Regions from separate parts of the Anaerospora sp. genome, predicted to be linked through region 3. Evidence: riboswitches for the same ligand, from Rfam matches in the RefSeq annotation. Region 3 holds a riboswitch; each other region holds the start of a gene.

Region 1 (5,856 bases), on a different contig from region 3:
CTCTGCGCATTCTGACTGATGAGGGGGAAACTGAAATCGTTCTTTGCAGCGGTTTCATGGAAGTTCGGCCTGATAAAGTAACCATATTGGCTGCTTGCGCCGAGCTGCCCGAAACAATCGATATTGCGCGAGCTGAAGCTGCCAGAGAAAGAGCGGAAGGCCGCTTGAAGGCTGCTGATTCCAGCATTGACGTTACCCGTGCAGAAGCAGCACTAAGACGGGCGATTGTGCGTCTGCGTGTGGCTGAACACAGTAAGCATTTTTAAGAAAAACAACCCCAGATTTGGGGTTGTTTTTCTTTTCCGCTAAATTAGTAAATACTATACACATCAACAAAGGCAGGATTTAGCTTCATTTGACGAGAAAGGCACATTGGTGTATTGCACATGCTAGGAGGAAATATATGAATTCCAAAACAGTTGATCAGTCCAGAGTCATTATGTCAAATATTATGATGCCGGAACATGCTAATCCATCCGGAAATGTTCATGGCGGTGAAATAATGAAATTAATGGATAACACGGCCGGAGTTGTTGCCTGCCGGCATGCCCGTACAAATATCGTAACAGCGAGAGTGGATTCCTTGAAGTTCCTTCATCCTATTAGGGTGAGCAATGTTATTACCTGCTATGGCGAATTAACATTTGTCGGCAAAAGCTCAATGGAAATATCCGTGACCGTAACTGTTGAGGATTTGTCTAAGGAAGAACCGGCTAAAATTGCATTGACAGGTTTTTTTACTTTTGTTGCACTCGATGATCAGGGTCATCCCCTGCAGGTGCCAGCTTTGGAAGTGCGAACTGAGGAGGAGCGCCGCTCCTGGGAAGCGGCGCAGCAGCGATATTTGTCCTATAAACAGGAGCAGAAAGGAGCGGAGACAAAAAATGGCGATTGAAACATCAGTTTATCCTAATACTATCTTAGAAGTATTAGGAATAGGAAGTTTTACCGGATAAGATAACCGCCACAATGCCTGTTAATAACGCTACCCTTCAGCCTTTTGGCTTATTACATGGCGGTGCATCAGTGTACTGGCAGAAAGTGTTGCCAGTTTGGGTGCGTATAATCTAATTGATCAGTCCACTCACTATGCCGTTGGTTTAGAAATCAACGCCAATCATATTCGGTCAAAGCGTGAAGGCATGGTTACAGCTGTTGGAGTTCCTCTGCATAAGGGCCGCACTACAATGGTGTGGGAAATGAAAATTCTCGATGAAGAACACAAACTAATATGTATTTTCTCGGTGTACGATCGGTATAATTTCTATAAACAAATAATATTATCCGCAAAACGATATTGCACACAGGATTTTAAGTCAAAATGTCGAATTATGGGATGAAAATGAAAAAAATGTCAAACTGCAGCAAACTTATTGAAAAGTAAGGACGCAAAGCCATGGGTCTAATACTGAAAAAAGGTAATGACTGCCAGGTTGCTACGAATTTAATTCGTATGTACCTGGTTTTTTGCATTTTTTTCTTATATATTACCCTTGCTGCAGTGTGAATCATTTTAAATTGCGATAGGGGGGAATCGCAACAAATAATTAATTTTATTATTTATAAGGCAATAATCAGAAAGGGACGATTTACTATGAAATGGACAGTAGCAAAAAAGATCGGCAGTGGATTTCTGGTGGTTTTAACACTTGTTATTATGATGAGTGGATTTACATATTGGAAAATTGGTGAAATAACCTCCTCCTATCAGGTGTTTAGTAAGATTAACATATATAAAATGGAAATGGTACAGGGGATAGCGGCAGATATCGCTAATGAAGCGGTTGTTATGCGCCGCTTCAATTTTACCGGTGATCCCAGTGATATTTCGGTATATAACAGCTATAAGGAAAAAGCAAATGAAAAAATGGCGTGGTTGGAGAAGAATGTCAGCACAGAAACAGTCAAGGAGCATTTACGAGCGATAAAAAATGAAAAAGCTGCCTATGAGGAAATCGCTGAAAAATCAATAGCTGCCAAACAGGCCAATAAGCTGGATGAGGTAGCAAGCTATATGCAGCAGGCAGGTAAACCGTATAAAGCTGCCATGAGTGCAACAGAAGATTTAGTAAGACTGAATGAAGCGTACGCCGCACAGGAACAGGAAAAATATGCAGAAGATGCCGCAAATTCGAGACTTATGCTCGTTATTGTAAACATAATAGTTATCCTGTTATCCATTTTAATTGCCTATTTTGTTTCCCGGAGTATATCACGCCCGGTTCGAGAAGTTGCAGAAGCTGCTAGTCAAATAGCCAATGGCGATTTGACAATGCAGTCAATCTCCTATCAGTCTGAGGATGAAATTGGTAAGCTCGCTAATTCTTTTAATACGATGCTGCTAAACCTGCGCATGATTATTCAACAAGTCTCCGTTTCGGCGGAACAAGTTGCAGCATCTTCGGAAGAATTGACTGCGAGTGCCGAACAATCTGCTCTGGCTGCAACCCAGGTTGCTGGCACAATAACCGAGGTAGCACAAGGAACGGATCAACAGCGGCAAAGTATTAGTGATACACTGCAGATTATTGATACAATGACAGCTCAGGTACGCCAAATTGCATTCAATGCAGACAGCACAACGACTGTAAGCAAGCAAACGGCAGCTGCAGCCCAAAAAGGCGGCGAGGCCATTGAAGCGGCAATTAAGCAAATGACTACAATTGATCAAACAGTTGCTGAATCGTCTGCCGTAATCTCTGCTCTTGGTGAGCGCTCTAAAGAAATTGGGCAAATCGTCAATACGATTGCTGCTATTGCAGGGCAAACAAATTTACTTGCCTTAAATGCTGCTATTGAGGCTGCTAGAGCCGGGGAGCAAGGCCGGGGCTTTGCTGTTGTTGCAGAAGAAGTTAGAAAGCTTGCCGAACAGTCTCAGACTGCAACAAAGCAAATTGCTTCGCTGATTCATGAAATACAAGCGGAAACGAATAAAGCGATAATTGCCATGAATGCCGGTACTCGGGAGGTAACCACGGGTACGCAAGTAGTCAATACCGCAGGAAGATCCTTCCAGGATATTTCTGCTCTGGTCGGCAAAATGGCTGGTCAAATTCAAGATATCACTGCTTCTGTACAGGTTGTTGTTGCCAGCAGTGCACAGATTGCAACTTCGATTAGCGAAGTTGGCGAGGTAAGCCGGGTAACCAGCGGACAAACGCAGACTGTCTCGGCGGCAACGGAAGAGCAATCTGCCTCCATGCAGGAAATTGCAGCTGCCAGTGAAGCATTAGCTGATATGGCTGCAGATTTGCAAGTAACGATAACGAAGTTCACGCTCTAACAGGAAGTGTTTTACTTGACAAGCTGCCAATTCTCTGCTACTATTCATATAACTGAATGATGCCTTTAACCTAGTCCTGTGAGGCTGGAAAGGGGAATAATTGCGTTTATGCAAGCCTTTTTGCGCCTATCCAGGATCAAAAAGGCTTTTTTATTTACAAAAAAGTAGATACTACCTTTTAAGTTGGTCCTGTGAGACTAGCAAGGGAAAACCAGGAAGGATTTATGCCTTCTTGCCTAAGCACAGGGCAAGAAGGCTTTTTTATTGCCTAAATAAAAAATCGGGGAGGCTTGTCCATGAAAACAGCTACTTCTATTCGCGGCAAAGATATTTTAGGACTAGAGACTATGACTGCCGAAGAGATGCAGCTTATCTTGAATACTGCTAAGGAAATGAAAAACGTAATAGCCCGTGACATTAAAAAACTGCCTACACTTAGAGGAAAATCTGTCATTAACCTTTTCTTTGAGCCGAGCACGCGTACGCGCACTTCCTTTGAACTGGCCGGAAAATACTTAGGGGCCGATGTGGTGAATATCACAACAAGTGCCAGCAGCGTCGTAAAAGGAGAAAGCTTGAGAGACACCCTTCTTACGGTAGAAGCAATGGGCGTAGATGCAATTATCATGCGCCATGAGGCAGAGGGAGCGGCGCATTATGCTGCAAAAGCAGTAAGTCCGGTGATTATCAATGCCGGCGACGGAGCCCATGAACATCCTACTCAGGGTTTGCTGGATCTCTATACGATCTGTGAAAAGAAACAAACGGTAGCCGGACTAAAGGTAGCTATACTGGGAGATATTCTCCATAGCAGGGTAGCACGGTCCAATATCTGGGGCTTGCGTAAATTGGGGGCAGAGGTTCATATTGCCGGGCCGGCGACTCTGCTGCCTCGTGATATGGAGCAGATGGGAGTAACGGTCCATCACCGGGTGGAAGCAGCGCTGGATGGCGCAGATGTAGTGAATGTGCTGCGTATCCAAAAAGAACGGCAGCATAAAGGCCTGTTTCCTTCTGCACGCGAATACGCCCGCATCTTCGGCCTGAATGCAGCCCGTCTGAAGCTGGCTAAGCCCGATGCCCTGGTGCTGCATCCAGGGCCAATGAACCGGGGGCTGGAAATTGCACCTGACGTGGCTTACGGCGATCAGTCTACCATTCAGGAACAGGTGAAAAATGGTGTGGCGATCCGTATGGCAATACTTTTCTTGACACTGATGGGAGGGAAAAACATTGAAACTGCTAATTAAGGGGGGCCGGATTGTTAACCCCGCTAAAAATATGGATGAAATGGGAGACATCCTTATTGAAGACGGGGTGATCGTCGCAATGGGAGAAGTTGAAACAACAGAATGTCTGGTACTGGATGCGGCTGGGCTGGTGGTGGCTCCCGGTCTGATTGATATGCATGTCCATTTGCGTGATCCCGGCCTTGAAGCAAAAGAAGATGTTGCTTCAGGCACAAGGGCAGGAGCAGCCGGCGGATTTACCAGTATAGCCTGCATGCCTAATACTAAGCCGGTAATTGATAATTCTATTCTTGTGGAGGGACTCAAGCAGCGGGCGCAATCGGAAGGTGTAATTAACTTAAAAGTCATTGGAGCGGTAAGCAAAGGGCAGGAGGGAAAGGAACTGGCTGAAATAGGAGATATGGCAGCAGCTGGGGCCGTTGCATTCTCTGATGATGGCCGGTATGTTCATAGTGCCGGACTGCTGCGGACAGCGCTTGAATACACGAACATGTTCGATAAAGTGATTATCTCTCATGCTGAAGATGAATCATTAGCCGGTGAAGGCTTTATGCATGAGGGGACTGTGTCGGCAATGCTTGGCTTAAAAGGGCGGCCGGCAGTGGCCGAGGATATTTCAACAGCCCGCGATATTTTACTGGCTGAATACACAGGTGCCGCGGTGCATATTGCTCATGTCAGTTCGAAAGGCGCAGTTGAATTAATTCGTCAGGCAAAACAGCGGGGCGTAAAGGTAACGGCAGAAGTAACTCCACATCACCTGACTCTGACTGATGAAGCGGTACGCACCTTTGACACGGCGACGAAGGTAAATCCGCCTCTCCGGTCAGAAGATCACCGTCAGGCACTGATTGCGGGACTGCAGGATGGAACATTGGATGCAATCGTTACTGATCATGCACCGCACGCCTTTGAGGAAAAGGATGTAGAATTCAGGTATGCGCCAAGCGGATTTGCCGGGTTGGAAACATCGCTAGGTGTTGTTCTTACCGAACTGTATCATACCGGTCAAATAAGCATGACCGGGATTATTACCGCTATGGCTGTTAGACCTGCCAATATTCTGCGGTTAGATGCAGGAGTCCTTGCTGTCGGTAAAACGGCTGACATTACCTTGATTGACCCTGAACAGCTGTGGACAGTTGACAGCAGCAATTTTTATACAAAAGGAAAGCATACGCCCTTCGAAGGACGGCAGCTGAGAGGAAAAGCAGTAGCTGTTCTGGTAGGCGGTACTATAATCATGAGAAACGGGGAGGTGCTGGCATGAAAGGTCAATTAATTCTGGCAGATGGCAGCCGCTTTAAAGGAAAGCTGCTGTTT
Region 2 (5,856 bases), on a different contig from region 3:
AAAATTCGCTTGATTTATTGTCATAAAATGGTATGATATGGATGAAATAATTTTGGGAGATGAGTGAATGAAAAAAGTTACGATGAGTCTAATTATGGTTCTTTGCCTATTATTCACAATGGGGATAGCCGGAGCAGCAGCCAGCCCAGAAACTAATACTTTATCAAAACAAGTACTTATTATTCCTTTTATTAACTCTACAGAAGAAACAAAGGATTATATAGGGGAAACTGTTAATGAGAAATTTATGCAACAATTTGCTAATGAAAAATATCAAACTATTTCAGCAGAAAAAATGCAAGCAGCTTTAACTGCTAATCAATATGATCCCTCTAATAAGGAGTTGCCGGAAAGTAATGTAATGGAGAAATTGGCACGAGAAGCAGATGTTGATTATGTGATTGCAATGGAAATTGTTCATTTTATGAACTCAAGACATGCCAGTTTCTTCTCGACTTCTGCGAAAAGTGAAGTGAAACTTCGCTATAAAGTGTATTCAAAAGCAGCTAATAAGACAATTGCTTTCCAGGTAACCGGTAAGGGGAATAATAAGGTTACGTCAATTGGAGTTCCGGGAATCGGCACTGCGATGAAACGTGGTATTATGGAAGCAATGGATGAAGCTTTCATAAAAATTGAAAAACTGTAAGCTATAATAGTGATAGTTAATGTCCGCTGCTTTTGGCAGCGGACATTTTTTATGAAATTATTTACCTTAATAGGGGCTTCGGCATATTCTGCTTCTAAGGAAATGTCATTACAAATATAATCATAGCAGAATCATGATTTAGAGGAGAGGAAGATCGATGGCCAAGCGCTATCTTACTAGTAATCAGGGAGCACCTGTTACAGATGATCAACATTCATTAACTGTTGGAGAACGAGGGCCGATCTTACTTGAGGATACCGTTTTCCTTGAGAAAATTGCCCATTTTGACAGAGAACGAATTCCCGAAAGAGTACTTCATGCCAAAGGGGCCGGTGCTTTTGGCTTTTTTGTACCTTACAAATCAATGTCAGCTTTAACAAAAGCGGAGTTTCTACAAAATCCAGAGAAAAAAACACCTGTATTTGTTAGATTTTCTTTAGCTGGCGGATCTTTGGGCGGAGCTGATACTGTCAGAGATATTCGCGGATTTTCGGTAAAATTTTATACCGATGAAGGCAATTATGATATTGTGGGGAATCACATTCCTGTTTTTCCAATTCGTGATCCGTTGCAATTTCCTGATTTGGTTCATGCGCTAAAACCGGACCCGGTTACTAATGTGCGTGGCGGACCGATAGCGGCCAGCCGCTTTTGGGATTTTATGTCTTTAAGGCCAGAGTCCATGAATTTCCTTACCTATTTATTTTCTGACGTTGGTACTGTAAAAAGCTATCGAACAATGCAGGGGTTTGGAGTCAATACATATAAGTGGATCAATTTGTGTGGTGAAGAAGTATATATTAAATATCATTGGCAGCCATGTGCAGGGGTTGAATACATAGACAGCAAGACAGCAGTTCGGCTTGCCGGTTCGGACCCTGACATAGCGCAGCGGGATTTATTTGATTCGATTGCTGAAGGGCATACGGTAGAATACGAAATGTGTGTGCAAATACTGAAAGTGGAAGATGAATGTAAGCTTCCTTTTGATCCACTCGATTCTACCCATATTTGGCCGGAAGACATGTTTCCGCTTCTGCCGGTAGGAAGAATGGTGCTGAATAAAAATCCCGGGAATTTCTTTGTTGATGTAGAGCAGTCCGCTTTTGCCCCGGCAGCAGTTGTGCCAGGAATAGGTTTCTCTAATGATCGAATTTTGCAAGGTCGCATCTTCCCCTATGGTGATACGCAAAGATATCGCATAGGCGTCAATTATCTGCAGCTTCCCACAAATATGCCGAGAAGGTCAATTGATAATAAGATGCAGGATGGAGCGATGCAAACAATATACAGTGAAGGCGTAGCAAACTATTTACCAAATACAATTGGAGGCGGGATGCCAGCTGAGGCACCGGAGACAGGAAAGCCTGTTTGTAATTTTGTTTCAGGGATCATAGATAGAAAAGAACCGTCTGGTGATGATTATTATCAGGCAAGGTACAGATATCGGAATATGTCGCCCAAGGAAAAAGACCATTTAATTGCAAATTTTACGGAAGCGTTAAGTCAGGTATATGAGCCGATTAAGCGGAGAATGCTGGAGCATTTCATGCGTACTGATAAAGAATTGGGCAGCAGAATCGCACAAAGCCTAAATATGACAAAGTAAAGTTAGCGGCCTCAACTACAGTTAGTTGAGGCCGCTAACTTTACATTGTGTCAGGCCTTGCTGCATAAATTACCAGTGAGGAGTTATTCTAAGAATGTGCTTTAGGATATGACGGCAGCGTAAATAAGGCCGTCGCTTAGGAGATGATCACTTGGAGAATTCGGAAAAACCATCTATTCTATTTGTAGCTTTAAATCGGCACCAAAGGCAGTATTTCCATCAGTTAGGAACTGCCCTTAATACGTTATACAACGTTCATCATATTTACTATGGATTATCAGACTTCTCGGGTGCCTTAATCCAACCGGAATTGCCCGAAGTGGTTGATTTTACTGAGCAGGAATTGGCAGATATCATTCGTTTTTTATTAATAAAGGGAAAGTCCCGGAAGTTTACCGGTATTCGTGCCTGGTTGCATTCTCAAGCCGTACTCAAGAGCAGGGCGTATTTTGCCACGCGATATTTTTATCACTATATATGTCATCATCCGGTTGATCTGGTAGGTGTTTGGAACGGAATTAATCTTCCCTTGGCTTGTGCAGCTCGAGTAGCGACAAAATTGGAAAAGAAGACGCTTTTCTTTGAAAATGGATATTTGCACAATACTACTACGGTAGACCCAAAGGGGGTCAATTATCAAAACAGTTTAGTGAATAAACCCCGATCGTTTTATGATGCAGTTATTTTTGAGGAAGAGTTTCTTGCTGCGATATATAATGCGGTGCCGGCAATCAGAGGATTAAAAGCAAAATGGTATCAGAGCTTGATAAGTACGCCGCCGAGTAATACGCCCGAAGATATTATCTTGCCGGATAAGTTTATCTTTCTCCCTTTTCAGGTTCAAGATGATACGCAGGTGTTGCTATACTCCCCACGCATACAGACAATGGGTGCGTTTGTCGAGTGTGCAGTAAAGGGAGTAAAACGGTACAATTTGAATTATCAGGATGATATGTGGATCGTTGTCAAAGAACATCCTTCAGATTTTGGCCGGGTGGATTATTCTACTCTGAAGGAAGAATATAAGAACGATAAAATAATATTTTTACGCTACTATCCGACTCCTGAGTTGATTGCCAGTTCACAAGGAATAATTACTTTGAATTCAACCGTGGGGATTGAAGCATTACTTCAGCATAAGCCTGTCATCACTCTGGGCAATTCTTTTTACAATATCGATGGCCTGGTTCGTTGTGTTACGCAAGTGGATCAATTAGCAGATGAGATTCCATTTGTTTTGGCTGAGCCGGATCATCAATTAATTGATAAGTTCTTGTACTATTTGCGCTATCAATATTTAGCAGAAGGGTCGTGGCGCCAGCCTAATGAAATACATTTTGCAAGTGTTGCTCAAAAGATCAGAAAATTACTATAATAACCATTATTTATAGATTAAAAATTTAGTTTGTCGAGAGGAATTTGATGATTGCCAGAGAACTAATACTACAGAATTAAATAGTGTTTCTTAGATCAGCAAACTTAGCGAAAGTTAAGGACGCAAAGCTATGGGACTAATGATTTTATATCAATGTCTGCCAGGTTGCTATATGAGTAAGCTCATATACAAGCTGGTTTTTTTCATGGGAGGGTGAAGTGCAGATCAAGTAATGAAATGGGTTAAATAAAAAAAAGTGAGGAAGATAGTATATGCGTAGAACACCGATAGTTGCTCAACTAGGCGGGATGTTTTTTGTTGCTATTTCTTTTATGTTGCTCTTGCTTGGATACGTTGCTTATCAATACACAACTGCAAGTGATACATACGAAAATTTAATCACCCATACTTCTGCAAATATGCTTTTGCTCACAAAGGCTCAAGACGATATGCATACGGGGATTGCTGAGTTGCGCGGTTTTATGGCTTACTCGATTAGCAGTTATGATCAACAGGCAAGAAAAGAGTTTGCCGATAGTACCCAGGAGTTAAAAGTGTTTGTGTCGGGTGTTAAAAATCCCGAAGTAAAGACTGAAGCGGTCAAATTAGAAAAGATGATGAATGAATATAGTTTGAAAATGGGACAACTGCTGGATGCTAAAAAAGCAAATGATCCTGCTTTCAATACTTTATTAGTTGATGGTAGAAATTTATCTCAGCAGATTGATCAGCAATTTGAGAAGACACTCGATTTGGAAGAAAAGTTTCTCAAGATATCAATAAATGAATTGTTACAGGAACAAAAAAACACGAAACAGATTGTAGTACTTCTAAGTGTATTCATCATTTTACTTGTTAGTGGCTTAGCCTTCTGGTATAGCAAATACATGGCGAACCGTTTACATAGCGTTCGGAATGAAATGGATGCAATCAGCCGTTTTGACCTTACCGCTACTAACGGGCTGGCATCAGTTAATGACGAAATAGGAGATATGACTAGTGCCATGACGGAGATGAAAAATGCTCTTCGAGCTCTTGTCATTCATATTCGTCAAAACTCAGAGTCGCTGGCAGCAGCCAGCCAGGAATTAAGCGCTACCGTAGAGGAACAGCTGCGGGCAGCAGAAGTTATTTCTAACTCTATTGCTGAGGTTGCCAGCGGCTCTTCTCTAAATACCACTAATCTTACGGATATGTCTCATACTATTCAAGAACTTTCTGCAAGTACAGAGGAAATGAATGCAAATGCTTTCGAGGTGAATGGGAATACACAAAATGCTGTAGATGAAGCAGGGCAGGGAATGTATTTGCTAACGCAGATCGTGACGCAAAATGAGACAGTTGCCGATTCAATGAAGAGTATTACAAAGGCGGCGAACTCCTTAGCACAAGGATCTGAAAACATCTGTGAAATTGTTACCGTTATTCAAAATCTTGCCGGTCAGACAAATCTGCTAGCTTTAAATGCTGCTATAGAGGCAGCCCGTGCAGGTGAAGCCGGAAGAGGGTTTGCCGTTGTTGCTGAGGAGGTACGCAAGCTTGCTGAGCAAAGTGCGGAGGCTACTCGCCATATTGGTGACATCATCAAGAAAATGACATCCGATATTGATTATGCCGTATTGCATGTAAGTAAAGGAAACGATGAGGTAGAAGCAGGTAAGCAGGTAGCTTTCAATACGCAAAAAGGGTTTGCTATTATTATTGAAAAACTGAATCAAGTGAAGACGGTAGTTGGTCAAATAACTGTTGCAATTGAAGGGACGGCAACAGGGACGCAGGCAATGGTAGGAAATATCCAAAACATTAGTGCAGTTGCCGAACAAACAGTAGCGAGTGCCCAAACCGTAGCGGCTGCTTCCGAGGAACAAAGTGCCAGCATGCACGAAATCAATAGCAATGCTGAGTCTTTAGCAAAGATGGCAGAAGAACTTAATACGATTATCAGTAAGTTCCGACTCTAGTAGTGGCGGACTGCGCAGGGGCAGTGCCTAATTTTGAATTAAATCCAGGCGTTATATTGTAAGCCGGCCGCGTTTATGCTATGATCAGAGTAAAGTAATGAATTTTTACGCCAACAATTTAATATTGTGGCGGCAAATGTATATATGGCGGATCGGTTAGGTATCTATAACCCTATTGAGAAGCCAAGTTACAAGCCGTGCAGTTACAGTCTGCTGTTTTAAGCGGCAGTAGATGCAAGTATTCTACACCTGGTTTGTTTTG
Region 3 (5,856 bases):
GTAGAGTTCTTTGACAGTAATAACATTAAGCTAATTACGCCGCCATAATCGCGCCATGAAAAATATTTTACTAATAAAAAATGTCTTAGGGTAATAAATCCCCTAAGACATTTTTTATTAGTAAGGTAACGCAATACAGCTTTTCCCTCTGGTAAATGAGCGCTAAAGTCGGTCGGCAGTCCCCTTTTTTCACTGCAGCAGCATTTCCTTTCGCTGCCGTTTTATCAGCCTCGCAGATAATGCAATTGCACCAACTGCCAGCCCCAGAATAAGCCCGATCCAATAGCCTGTTGCACCATACTCAGTGTAATTGGCTAAAATAAAGCCCGTTGGCAAACCAATTACCCAATAAGAGATCATCGCCATAACAAAGGTCACCGTTACATCCTTATATCCGCGCAATACACCTTGAATAGGAGCTGCTAAAGCATCAGAGAGTTGAAAGAAAGCCGCATAAATCAGAAAATGCTTCGTTAACTGAAGTACTTCAGCATCTGTACTATACCAGGAGGCCACCTCCGCATTAAAAAGGAATAGCCCCACTGCACAGAACCCGGCTAGACTAACAGCCATAGCAAGACCTAAATATCCGTATTGCCGCGCATCTTGCAAACGTCTGGCACCAACCTCAAAACCGACAACGATAGTAAGTGCCATCCCAATACTGAGTGGCAGCATATAAACCAGGGATGCAAAATTCAGTGCCGCCTGATAGGCAGCAATCGTTACTGTACCGAATTTGGCCATGAGAAATGCCATCGCACCAAAAATACTCGTCTCACAAAAAATAGCCAGACCGATCGGTACGCCAATGCGAATTTGCTCTTTCCAAGCATGCATAGAAAGACGGTAAAGGGTAGCAAAGATGCGATATTCCCTAAACGGCGACATATAGCTGATAATAAAAAAGCTAACAATTGCGATGTACCAGTATGTAACTGCAGTTGCATATCCTGCTCCAATACCACCAAGTTTTGGAAACCCATGAACTCCAAAAATCAACAGGTAATTAAACAAAACATTAATGGGTAATGCGCTAAGTGTAATCAGCATTGTCACACGGGTATAGCCCAAAGTATCGATAAAACTGCGTAAAACTGTACATATAAAAAAAGGAACAATCCCTAATGCAAGGGCTTTTAAAAATTGATAAGCAATCGACTGAACAGCAGGCTCCAAATGCATGAGTATCAAAATCGGATTCACTGTAAAAATACCGCAGATAATAATTGTGACTGCTAAGGCAACAGCAAGATATACGCCTTGCAAGACGACGAAAGGGATCTCTGTTTTGCGCCCTGCACCATAGAGTTGAGCCATAATCGGCGTAACCGCTATGAGAATCCCATTAATTCCTGTAAAAATCGGCATCCAGATATTCGTGCCAATAGCTACTCCGGCCAAGTCATTTTGGCTGACATGGCCGGACATCATTGTATCAAAAAAGTTCATTCCACATAAAGCAAGCTGGGTGATTAAAATAGGCAGTAATATGATTAATAACTGCCCTGCTTTTTGCTGTAGCGAATGGGTTTGTTTCATCGTATCCCTCTAATCCGTGAGCTGCGTTAATGCTCACTGGCAGATTACTTGAATTTATATTTTTTTACGAAAGACTGCACCGCACGGGCCATTACTTTTTTACCCGAAATATCAGGGTGCAACCCGTCTTGCGCATATCTAACCGGTAATAAGCCCCGCTCATCTGCCAAACCGGCATAAATATCGACATAGTAAGGCTGCCTTTTCACGTATGCATTGACTTGTTGTAACTCTGTCTGCCAGTTATCAGCAGTTGGCTGATTAAATACCCGCTCTATCCTTTCAGGATTAACCGGTGGCAAGGTAAGAAAAATTGGCGTAATGCCATTATCCTGACATTTTTGTTTAATTAGGTCCAGTGATTCGATAACCTCACCTGCGGTAGTGCCTCCCCGGATACTGTTGCTGCCGCCTAAGATAAACAAATACTGTGGCTGAAAAGGCAAGACATCCCTTTCAAAACGTTCAGCCAGAGCCCATGCCGTATCACCGCTTTTGCCGAGATTTTTTACCGGAAAGGGTAGATAAGACGAGTAATCAAATCTTTCATCCGATGGCGGATTGGAAACAGCCCCTCCGCCATGGGTAATACTATCGCCAAAAACCGCCCATTTATGTATTCCCGTTTTTACCTGGAAGGGAACAGCATCGGAATACCCACCAATAGCTTCCCCTTCACCATCAAAGGCAATTACTCGCCAATAGTATGTACCATCCACCCGGTAAGCTTCAGTGTCATAATAATCAAAACCTGACTCTACCGAATAATTCCGGATGCGATAGCTTGAGGACATTGTCCCATGGGGATTCTCCGGCAGCCTGTTGGTAACTTCCACTTCATATCGCGTCGCATGTAATACTGGAATCCAGGCATAAACGGGATACAGAGGCGTAAGCACCTTCTTTTTTCCGTAAGTCGTCACTGCTGGATACTGGGGATTGACAATGCCATGGTCTAAAGGAACCGGAACAGAAAACCGTCCTACAGCCTTCTTGTCCAGATCCAATGGACGAATTCGATAATATAACTTTTTGTCGGAGACTAATGTTGAATCAAGCTCAACACCTGGAGTATAAATTGCTGTCGTTTGATAGGCAATTTTATCTTGCGGTGCCTTCCGGTCTTTTAGCACCGGAACTGTAGCTACTTCCAGCTCGTACATGACAGCATCCTCGGCACTTGCCCAACGTAGTTGTATCTTATTTTCCTGTGCGTAGCCATTACTTGCACCGGCACACAAGAACATGCATACTAGTAAAATTCGTAATATCTTCATCTTATCTCCTCCTTGCCAGCCTCTTGATCAGTATATCATATTACCGGGACTAACGTTTAGCGTTACAGCATTTTTTGCAGGCTCAAGTTGTTATTAGCTAACAAAATAAAAATAAGCAGAGAAAAAGCTTATTTTTCTCTGCTTATTTAAAATTACAGCTTTCTGCGTTAAACCTTAGATAAAACTTCTTTAGCCTTATGCAAATCCAAAGGTTTAATAATGTAATCCCTCGCGCCTGATTGTAAAGCTTCCATAATAATACTTTTTTGCGATAAAGCAGAAACCATAATAATTTTAGCTTGAGAATCGAATTGCAGAACCTCTTTTAGTACCGTAAGTCCGTCTATGTCAGGCATCGTAATATCAAGCAGCATCAAATCGGGCTTTAACTCTTGAAACTTCTTAATTCCTTCTATCCCATTTGCCGCTTCTCCGACTACAGTCGCACCGGAAGACTCTAGAATTTCGCGCAATCGCACTCTCATAAAAGCCGAGTCGTCAACGACTAGTACACGACAAGACATTATTAGCACCACCTTACAATAAGTGATGGCAACCTGGCAATCATAGGCAGCACCCTTAGACCCATAGCTTTGCGTCCTTACCTTTCGATAAGTTTGCCGATTCTGGTATTATCTGTAATCTATTATCCGGTCTTTAAAAGACAAAGTCAATTAATTTCTAAAATTTCTAAATTTAGTCTATTAAGCTTTACAAGTTAATGACTGCAGCAATAAGTTATATAGATCTTCTTTGCCGGGCTGCCGGGGAGTATTGACAATATTAGCTGCTTCACTGGCAATAGCAACAAACTTATGTAACTCTTCCTGCGAATAAACTTCCCTGCTTGGCAGCAGCCTGCTCATTAACACTTTCATTTCATCCACTGTCTTTAGCCCTAATGCAGCTAAAACGGCTTCTACCTTTTGCGGTACCACCGGTTCATTAAAGCGCAGATATTCTCCCAGCAGCAATCCATTGGCTCTGCCGTGAGGAACCTGATAAAAATAAGTGAGAGAATAGCCTAAAGCGTGAACAGCCGTCGTTCCCGTCTGAGCAATGACAACGCCCCCCAACAGTGAGGTATACAGCAATTCTTCCCGCACGGATATGTCAAACTCTCCTAAAACCAAAGCATTGCAAGCCCGCCCAAAGGAGCGGATGGCTTCAAGAGCCAGACAATCGCTTACCGCTGTTGAACGTTTAGACAGATACCCTTCAATAGCGTGGGAAAGCGCATCAACCGCAGTATTAACAGTAACCGCTCTGGACTGAGTATGAGTATAGCGGGCATCAAGAAATGCGATTTGCGGAAAAATACGAACATCAGAAAAGCTGCGTTTCGTCTGACGCTCGCTATCCGTCAAAATCGAATAGGGTGTAACTTCGCTGCCGGTCCCTGCTGTGAGCGGAATTGCCGCTATCGGCAGCGGAGCGGCTTGAAAATCTCCTTTATACAGCTCAGAGGCACTAATGAAATTTACTGCAAGCACAGCAATCGCTTTAGCAGCATCTAAAGGAGACCCTCCCCCAATCGCGATAATCATGTCGGGCTTAAACCGCCGGGCTGCTGCTCCACCTGCTTCAACCACCGCGAATGTCGGGTTCTCTTCAATCTGGTCAAATAATTCCCAGACAATCGCCTGCTCATCGAGCACAGTGGTAACATCTGCTAATGCGCCACTGGCCTTAGCAGAATTACGCCCCGTAACAATCAGTGCCTTTTGGCCCAGCTTGCTGAACTCTTCTTTATTGCCCGCAACGCAACCAACCCCTAACAGAACTTTTGTTGGCATTAAAAATTTGAACTCCATGTTATACCCTCCCTTTATAAGTTGAGCATCTGCCGGATAGCGGCAATATGCTTAATTTTATACCATTCACCAATTTCCTTCCCCTTTAGGTCCTTAGGTACCGCCTCACCCGGCAGCAGCGAGATAGCAGCTTGCAGTGGGCCTAATTCAGGTACATTCAAGCGCACTCCTTTTGCAAGGATATCAAATTCGCTTATACTAAGTGAACCACGCCTTAACTGATTAATTGCGGCCACCACATTTTCCGGGGTAGGCTGTGACAGCAGCCCTTTTATCTTACCGGCCATAGCTGCCGCCTCTACCCAGTCTCCAGGTAAAGTCATACTGTGGTTCCATCGCAGCAAAGTTTCTTTGCTTAAGGTAAAACCCAAAGCTGCAAAACGCAATTTGGGCTCGTGTGTTGCCTGGGCAGCCAGGTCCAGCTGTTCCATAGTCTCGTCAAACACCGGACTAGACAATTCCGCAATTTCCGGAAAGGCAATTTGCAGCAAATCGGCCTTATGCAGCACCTTGAAAAAGTCTGCAGGGAGCCGGGCTCCCTCCAGCACCTTAGTCAATTCGGCTATCAGCCTCTCGGAAGGTTCTTCCGCAAGCTCATCGCGAACAGCTCTGGCGAGAGCCAGCGTATTTTCTTCTACCGTAAAGCCCAAACGGGCTGACTGTCCTGCCAACCGCAAAGCCCGCATCGGATCATCCGAAAAGTGCCCGCTCGTTGCCCTCAATATACCGGCCTTAATATCCTGGCGCCCCTGAAAAGGATCAATCAACTCTCCGGTTAAACAATCTACTGCCATCGAGTTCACTGTCGTATCCCGCCGATATAGATCATCCTGGATTGTTACTTTGGGATTGGATGAAATTTTAAAACCTTTATAGCCGCTGCCCTCTTTCCGCTCAGTCCGTGCAAAAGCGACTTCACATTTCTTACCATCAATCAACAGGCGAAAAACCGGGAAACTTTTGCCGATTTCTTCTACTTCAGGAAAAAGTACCTTAAAGTTTTTCTTTACCATACCTGCGACACAAAAATCGATATCTTTCGGAACAACTCCCATTAAGGTATCACGAACGCATCCGCCAACCCGATAAACTCGCCCACCGTTTGCGGCTACTGTCTCAGCAAAAGTTTGCTCTGTTAACATTTGTCCTGCCACCTCTTTACCCAGGGCGTATCTGCTGACTGTCTTGACCACCCACTGACGGTGGCGAAAAATCACTCGTCA

Evidence for each region. Region 3 has a riboswitch for cyclic di-GMP ahead of RTR76_RS10430 (response regulator). Riboswitches for the same ligand answer to the same signal wherever they lie in the genome.
Region 1: linked by a shared signal. The riboswitch ahead of RTR76_RS18785 (HAMP domain-containing methyl-accepting chemotaxis protein) and the one ahead of RTR76_RS10430 (response regulator) in region 3 are both predicted to bind cyclic di-GMP.
Region 2: linked by a shared signal. The riboswitch ahead of RTR76_RS16660 (methyl-accepting chemotaxis protein) and the one ahead of RTR76_RS10430 (response regulator) in region 3 are both predicted to bind cyclic di-GMP.

Annotation. Positions count from the first base shown of each region.
Region 1 is NZ_DALZUO010000033.1:20,785-26,640, reverse strand. It holds gene RTR76_RS18795 (F0F1 ATP synthase subunit epsilon) at 1-266, shown strand, start outside; gene RTR76_RS18790 (acyl-CoA thioesterase) at 404-895, shown strand; gene RTR76_RS20910 (hotdog fold thioesterase) at 1,008-1,340, shown strand; cyclic di-GMP riboswitch class I at 1,354-1,441, shown strand; gene RTR76_RS18785 (HAMP domain-containing methyl-accepting chemotaxis protein) at 1,595-3,283, shown strand; gene RTR76_RS18780 (aspartate carbamoyltransferase catalytic subunit) at 3,580-4,533, shown strand; gene RTR76_RS18775 (dihydroorotase) at 4,517-5,803, shown strand; gene carA (glutamine-hydrolyzing carbamoyl-phosphate synthase small subunit) at 5,800-5,856, shown strand, end outside.
Region 2 is NZ_DALZUO010000025.1:2,449-8,304, forward strand. It holds gene RTR76_RS16645 (hypothetical protein) at 68-649, shown strand; gene RTR76_RS16650 (catalase) at 807-2,258, shown strand; gene RTR76_RS16655 (hypothetical protein) at 2,410-3,633, shown strand; cyclic di-GMP riboswitch class I at 3,721-3,806, shown strand; gene RTR76_RS16660 (methyl-accepting chemotaxis protein) at 3,906-5,594, shown strand.
Region 3 is NZ_DALZUO010000010.1:101,680-107,535, reverse strand. It holds gene RTR76_RS10445 (DeoR/GlpR family DNA-binding transcription regulator) at 1-48, shown strand, start outside; gene RTR76_RS10440 (MATE family efflux transporter) at 190-1,542, opposite strand; gene RTR76_RS10435 (GDSL-type esterase/lipase family protein) at 1,587-2,819, opposite strand; gene RTR76_RS10430 (response regulator) at 2,987-3,343, opposite strand; cyclic di-GMP riboswitch class I at 3,368-3,451, opposite strand; gene RTR76_RS10425 (iron-containing alcohol dehydrogenase family protein) at 3,524-4,633, opposite strand; gene RTR76_RS10420 (CCA tRNA nucleotidyltransferase) at 4,648-5,775, opposite strand.